2 regions of the Peribacillus sp. FSL R5-0717 genome follow, and region 2 is predicted to be linked to the other one. Evidence: predicted binding sites of a transcription regulator. Region 2 holds the regulator's gene; the other holds the start of a gene.
What was found. Region 2 encodes LexA, which represses DNA repair genes until DNA is damaged. Its sites were predicted from a motif close to CGAACATATGTTCG; they were not measured.
Positions count from the first base shown of each region.

Region 1: the regulator LexA is predicted to act here: its motif matches at 1,470-1,483, upstream of addB (helicase-exonuclease AddAB subunit AddB).

Region 1 covers NZ_JBBOOF010000001.1:3,803,114-3,806,543, forward strand. Annotated here, with positions in the region: gene NYE65_RS18355 (TVP38/TMEM64 family protein) at 211-825, shown strand; gene lepB (signal peptidase I) at 859-1,422, shown strand; gene addB (helicase-exonuclease AddAB subunit AddB) at 1,611-3,430, shown strand, end outside.
Region 2 covers NZ_JBBOOF010000001.1:4,629,825-4,633,254, reverse strand. Annotated here, with positions in the region: gene NYE65_RS22265 (DUF896 domain-containing protein) at 1-226, opposite strand, end outside; gene NYE65_RS22260 (YneB family resolvase-like protein) at 292-948, opposite strand; gene yneA (cell division suppressor protein YneA) at 968-1,279, opposite strand; gene lexA (transcriptional repressor LexA) at 1,434-2,057, shown strand; gene NYE65_RS22245 (esterase/lipase family protein) at 2,537-3,430, opposite strand, start outside.

The sequences.
Region 1 (3,430 bases), 830 kb from region 2:
TTTATCCTAATGTATTTTCAGTGGTTATGCAAGCAGTTTTGATAAATCTAGAAATATTCGTTAACAAGATTATGTTTTCCGGAGATAGGGAAAGTATGAAGATATATGGATAATAATTCTTGCAATTTCGGGGGAAAGTGATATATCTAAAATAAACGGTTTTTAATAAGTTTATGCTGCTTTGATGGCAGCATGTCGAGGGAGATAATTATGGATTTGGATACTATACGTGAGTGGTTTACACTTGATCATATATCGGCACTTATTCAGCAATATCGCTCATTCGGTCCAATTCCCGGAATCTTACTGCCGATGCTGGAAGCTTTTTTGCCTTTTTTGCCCTTAGTGGTGTTCGTGCTTGCCAATGCAACGGCATTTGGTCTCTGGTGGGGGTTTTTATTTTCTTGGATTGGTGCGGTGGCGGGGTCCTTTTTGATCTTTTGGATTATTAGAAGATATGGTCAAATGAGGTTTTTCCGATTTTTGCAAAGACATAAACAGGTGCAGAGGTTGATGGTATGGGTTGAGAACCATGGATTCGGTCCTTTGTTCATATTGCTCTGCTTCCCTTTTACACCTTCGGCTATCGTTAATATCGTGGCAGGACTTTCAAAAGTCAGTACCCTGCAATATGGACTTGCAGTAGTTGGAGGGAAGGCGGTGATGATTTTTACGATCAGCTTCGTAGGTTACGATTTAGTATCATTGATTCATAAACCTGTGCGAACGATCATTATTGGAATCGTCATCTTTATCCTATGGTATGTGGGGAAAAGGCTGGAAGTCCGGTTAAATAAAAGCATGAAGAGAGAAGAAGGGCAATAAATTAATATATAAATGCAGTAGGGGTTGAACTAGATGGAAAAAACAAACAAGAATTCTTTATCCGATTGGATAAAACCAGCGATGATAGCTTTTGTTATTTACATCTTAATCCGTACATTTCTCTTTTCAAGCTATGATGTTGAAGGAAAGTCGATGCAGCCGACCCTTGAAGATGGAAATAAACTTGTCGTGAATAAAATCAATTACCAGATTCATGATATCAACCGTTTTGACATTATTGTTTTTCATGCGAATTCACAAGAAGATTATGTTAAGCGGGTTATAGGGGTTGCAGGTGACCGTATTCGTTATAAAGATGATTGGCTTTACGTAAATGGTGAGAAAGTGGATGAGCCTTATCTTGAGAAATTCAAGGAAGGTTTCCCAGGACAGGATTTTACAGGTGATTTTACATTAAAAGAATTGACGGATATGACCAAAGTTCCGGAGGGCAAGCTTTTTGTCATGGGTGACAATCGTCTTGAAAGTGCTGACAGCCGTCACTTTGGTTATATACCGGTAGAAAATGTTGTCGGTAAAGTGGATGTTCGATATTGGCCGGTCAATGATTTCAATTTTAAGTTTACAGGTGAGTGATTGTGGAAGCCCGAGTAAGATGCGGGCTTTTTCTTTTGGGGGAAACGCGAACGTACGATTGGTGTTTTTTTAAGGGAAACGGTAAAATAATAGAAAGTAAATCTAATTGGAAACAGAAACCTAGTCATAAAGACGAAAGTATTTCTGGTATGATGGATCTAGATATTATGTTGTAAGGGGGAAAAGAGATGTCACTCCGTTTTTTACTGGGAAGATCGGGTACAGGGAAAACTTCGAATATATTGGACGAAATCCGCTCTAAATTGGCAGAAGATCCCGAAGGAAATCCAATTATCTACCTCGTTCCTGATCAGATGACGTTTCTATCTGAATATAAATTAATTAAAACACCAGGCCTTGCCGGAATGATCCGGACACAGGTTTTCAGTTTTAGCAGGCTTGCTTGGCGGGTTCTTCAGGAAACCGGGGGGATGAGCCGGCTGCATCTTGACAGTGTTGGCGTTAATATGCTGATACGGAAGATCATGGATGATAAAAAGGAAGAGTTAAAGATGTTCAGTCGATCTGCTGATAAGCAGGGGTTCATTGCACAGATGGAGCTAATGCTGGCTGAGTTCAAGCAGTATTGCATCCAACCTGATGACATTCAAAACTATTTGGCTGAAACCTCACAGGCCGGCAGCGGCATTCAGGATAAACTGCATGATCTTGAATTGGTCTATCAGGCTTTTGAGGATGAAATGGTCAATAAATATTTAGACTCCGAGGATTATTTCACTTTGCTGATCGAAAAAATGTCAGAGTCTTCATATATAAGGAATGCGGATATATATATCGATGGTTTTTATAGCTTGACTCCACAGGAATTATTGATTGTTGAAGAAATGATGAAGCTGTGCAGGAGTGTAACGGTCTCGCTGACGTTAGATCAGCCCTACAGGCAATATGCTCCGGATGATTTGCAATTGTTCAGGCAAACGGGAAACCTTTATCATCACCTATATCAGGCTGGATTGAGGAATGGCATACCGATTTCAGAAGATCGAATCTTAAAAAGTTCGGAAAGGTTTGGAAAGAGTCCGGGGCTGAATCATCTGGAAACTTATTTTTCCATTCGTCCTGCACGAACGTTTGAGCAGTCACCTGATGTAACGATCGCCCAGGCAGTTAACCGCAGAGCTGAGATTGAAGGCGTTGCCCGGGATATCTTGTCGCTGGTCAGACAGAAACAGCACCGTTTCCGTGATATTGCGATTTTAGTCCGTAACGGGGAAGCATACGCAGATATTTTACAAACCGTTTTTCGGGATTATCAAATTCCCTTGTTCGTCGATTCCAAACGGACGATGCTGAATCATCCTCTGATTGAACTGATTCGTTCGACTTTGGAGATCATCAATGGCTATTGGCGTTATGAACCGGTATTTCGTGCAATCAAGACGGAGCTTCTATTTCCGCTGCAAAAAAACCACGACCGGATGCGTGAGCAGGTAGATAAGCTGGAAAACTATGTGCTGGCCCGCGGCATTAAAGGAAGCGGGTGGACGTCCAAAGATCGTTGGACCTACCGGCGCTTCCGCGGTCTGGAACTCGAGGACCGGAACCAAACGGATAAGGAAATGATGCTTGAGCAAGAGTTGAATGAAATGAAGCAATTATTTACCGAGCCCATCTTGAGGCTCTCAAAACGGGCTAAAAAGGCTGCTAATGGCAGGGAATTGTGTGAAGCCCTTTATCTATATCTTGAAGAATTGCATATACCGGAAAAATTGGAAAAGCTGAAACTGGAGGCAGAAGAAGCAGGTGATTTGGTATCGGCAAGAGAGCATGAGCAAACATGGAATGCGGTTGTCGACCTGTTGGACCAATTCGTTGAACTGCTGAGCGGGGAAGAGCTTTCCATGAAACAGTTTGCGGTAATCATTGAAGCTGGTTTGGAGTCTCTTGAATTTTCTTTGGTACCGCCGGCAATTGACCAAGTATTAGTCGCTAATCTAGATTTATCCCGCCTGGATGATGTGAAGACAGCTTTTGTTATCGGATTGAA
Region 2 (3,430 bases):
AATTTCGTTTTTCTTTTATATTTTTTATCTTTTGAGGAGTGACGTCATTACCCTCTGGATCCACGACTTTCACATGCTCCAACGTGTCGGACATGGATTTTCTGAATGTTTCCAAATACTCACTTCTCAATTGGGTTTGCTCTTTCGCTTCAACTTCCGTCAAGCCTTCACCCTTTGCCTTTTTAGAAAGTTCATTTATACGGGCTATTTTTTCTTTTGATAACATAATTTCGCTCCTTCATAATCTGCGGATATTGTCATGGTATTAAAAAAAAAGCGAAATTACAAGTTCTATGATTTACTTTCCTTTGTATTCATTTGATGTTCGAGAAAACGCCTGTTCACAGTAGCTTTAGATACATTGTATCCAAAGCCCCTTAATGTGGCTGCGATTTCTGAGAATGTTAACCCATTGGCACGCAGTTTAATAATTTCTTCAATAGGAATCTCCATACGGTCCCTTCCAGTGGAATTCCTTTGATTCTGAAGATTTTTTTGAGGACGGTACCCTTTTTCAACGGCTCTCATCATTCCGCGCTTTATTTTAAGATTATGTAGTTTCCTTTGATATTCTTCTACAATGCCCACTATCTGAATGACCATGGCATCCGAATCCGATAACTCCAGCTCCCCATCGTGTGAGAGAGTATAAATTTTCACATCTTCTTTAAGGATGACATGGAAAAGGGCTATTTTGGCATTCCCTCTTCCCAGTCTTGTTTCATCCTGGATTAATAGCACTTCAGCTTCTTTGGTTTTAAATAGTTCGAGCATGTCAAAAATGCCATCCCGATTCAACTCATAACCACTTGCCTGTTCTTTTATAATGGAGACAACTTCCACATCCATCTTTTCAGCCAATTTGACTAATTCATCTTCCTGCCTTGCCAATGATGTTTCCTGTGACTCTTTTTCGGTGCTGACCCTACAATAGATTACCGCCTTCATAATACCCTACCTTTACTACTTACTGCTCACTGGCCAAATTCTGGACAAGTTCTTCCCCTTTAACCGGTATGACAATGACTTGTCCAGGCTTTATCGAATCCGCACTGACTCCATTATTCTCTTCTATCCAACCAATGAATTCTTTTTTTGTCAAATTTGATTCTTCATATTCTTCGGCAATTCCCCATAGGGTGTCACCCTCGCTTACTTCTATAGAAAGGAAATCCTTTTTTTGATCATTGTTCAATGTACAAGAGAATAAAATTGAAAAGATGAATACTGATCCCGCTAATAGAATCGTATAAATATAATTTTTGTATAATTTTTTCATAATAATCCCTCCAGAGCGAATGTTCGTTCGTATGTTATGATCAAATTATAATACGAACGTTTGTTTCAGTCAACAACAAATTCGAACTTATGTTTGTATAGAGATGGGGGCCATGCTATAATGTAGCAAAGAACATTGGGGAAGAGGTGCACAAATGACAAAACTATCAAAACGGCAGCAAGATATTCTTGATTTCATTAAAGAAGAGGTCCGCCAAAAAGGGTATCCGCCTTCCGTACGGGAGATTGGCGAAGCAGTGGGACTTGCATCAAGTTCAACAGTACACGGACATTTATCCCGCCTGGAAAGTAAAGGCCTTATTAGACGTGACCCAACCAAGCCAAGGGCCATTGAAATAATGAATTTGGAGGAAGCGAACAATATTCCCAAAGTCAATGTCGTGAACGTGCCGTTACTTGGAAAAGTAACAGCGGGCATGCCGATAACGGCCATTGAGAACATTGAAGAATACTTTCCGCTTCCCGAAAGCATGGTTCCACATGATGACCATGTATTCATGCTGGAAATCATGGGTGAAAGTATGATAGAAGCAGGAATTCATGATGGAGATTATGTCATCGTGAAACAACAAAGCAGTGCCAATAATGGAGATATCGTCGTGGCGATGACTGAAGATGATGAAGCCACTGTAAAACGATTCTTTAAGGAACCGGATTACATAAGGCTTCAGCCTGAGAACTCAAATATGGAACCAATTATTTTACGAGATGTTTCGATACTTGGAAAAGTAATAGGCTTATATAGACAAATACACTAAAAGCGCTTCCCGCGCTTTTTTTGTTTGTTTAATTTATGTCCAGAATTCTCTCAATATGCATATGGAAGAGTAGATATTGAAATATTTTTTAATAGAATCTAGTTTCATGGGAATTTATACATCCCTTATAAGGGATGAAAGTTATACTATCGCCTTTCTGGTAATATGTACTTTGGTAAAAAGCTCATTGAAATAAAAAAAAGAGGATTTAAAATCCCCACTTTAATAAGGTTTAGATCGGCCAAGTCATTTCACTGTTGAATCTGCACTTGTTGACAAGCATTTTCAAGTGCAGGGAAAAAAATACATATATTTATTTTCCCCCGATAACAAAATTCCAACCATATCCATCAGAGACCCGTTGAATTAATACTTCAATAAGTAATTACGACCTGGCTGTTTCCATTGGCTGAATTACCATCTCCTTAGTTACCCCTACCATCAAAATAATGCCTCCTCAACTAAGAGAAGGCATTTCGCTATTTCTCAATATAGACCGAACGAATCAGCGTCCGGGTTCTTTCAGTACCATCCACATTTTTTTCCTTAACATCTATTGTTACATTATAAACACCTGACTTAGGTACTTCTGGAAGGGTGCCAGTAAAATTTTCAGTATCCATTGCCTTAATTGAGTTTTTTTCACTAATTTCATTACCGGTTTCATCTATCAGATGAACCAAAAATGTTGTACTGATTGGTCTTTTTTTATCATTCATTGGATTCTTTATTAAAAATTTTGCATCTTTTTGCTTAACTTTACCAGCCATACTTAATGTAATGGGATTCTTTTCGTTAAATTGTGCTGTGAACAGGAAGGCGTCTTTTGGCGATTTAGTCTTCATTCGTACTTTCCAGTCACCAATTTCAAGGTTATTTCTGTAGAATGATTGGATGGTTGCACCATTAAAAAAGGAAGTTTCATTTTTGGCTGAATGAACCTTTAAGGAAGGTGAATACTTTTTATTGGATGGAGAAATCAATTCAACCTCGACATCATTTGAGGCTGTATATATGCTTATATTACCTGGGGCAGCTTCATTTACATGGAAGCTTTGTTCGACCCAGACATTTTGTTTCAGGACATCACCCAGAACGGTTTGAGCGAGTGCTGTTGTAATGACATCATCTTCAACTCGTTCTTTATAATTGACATGATATGCAGGAATCCCAGCGGTGGATGTGCTTTTTAAATAGGGTTCAATTCTTGAAAATACAGCTGAGCCAACTCGAATATTGTCGTGATCAAAGTTGGGATCCGTAAATAAATGTGTTGCATAGGGTATTTTTGTACTCCATACATTCACCAGTCCATCATTTTCCCCATATGATGATAAATATTGTCCCCCCATTGATAAGGCTGATAGTACCGG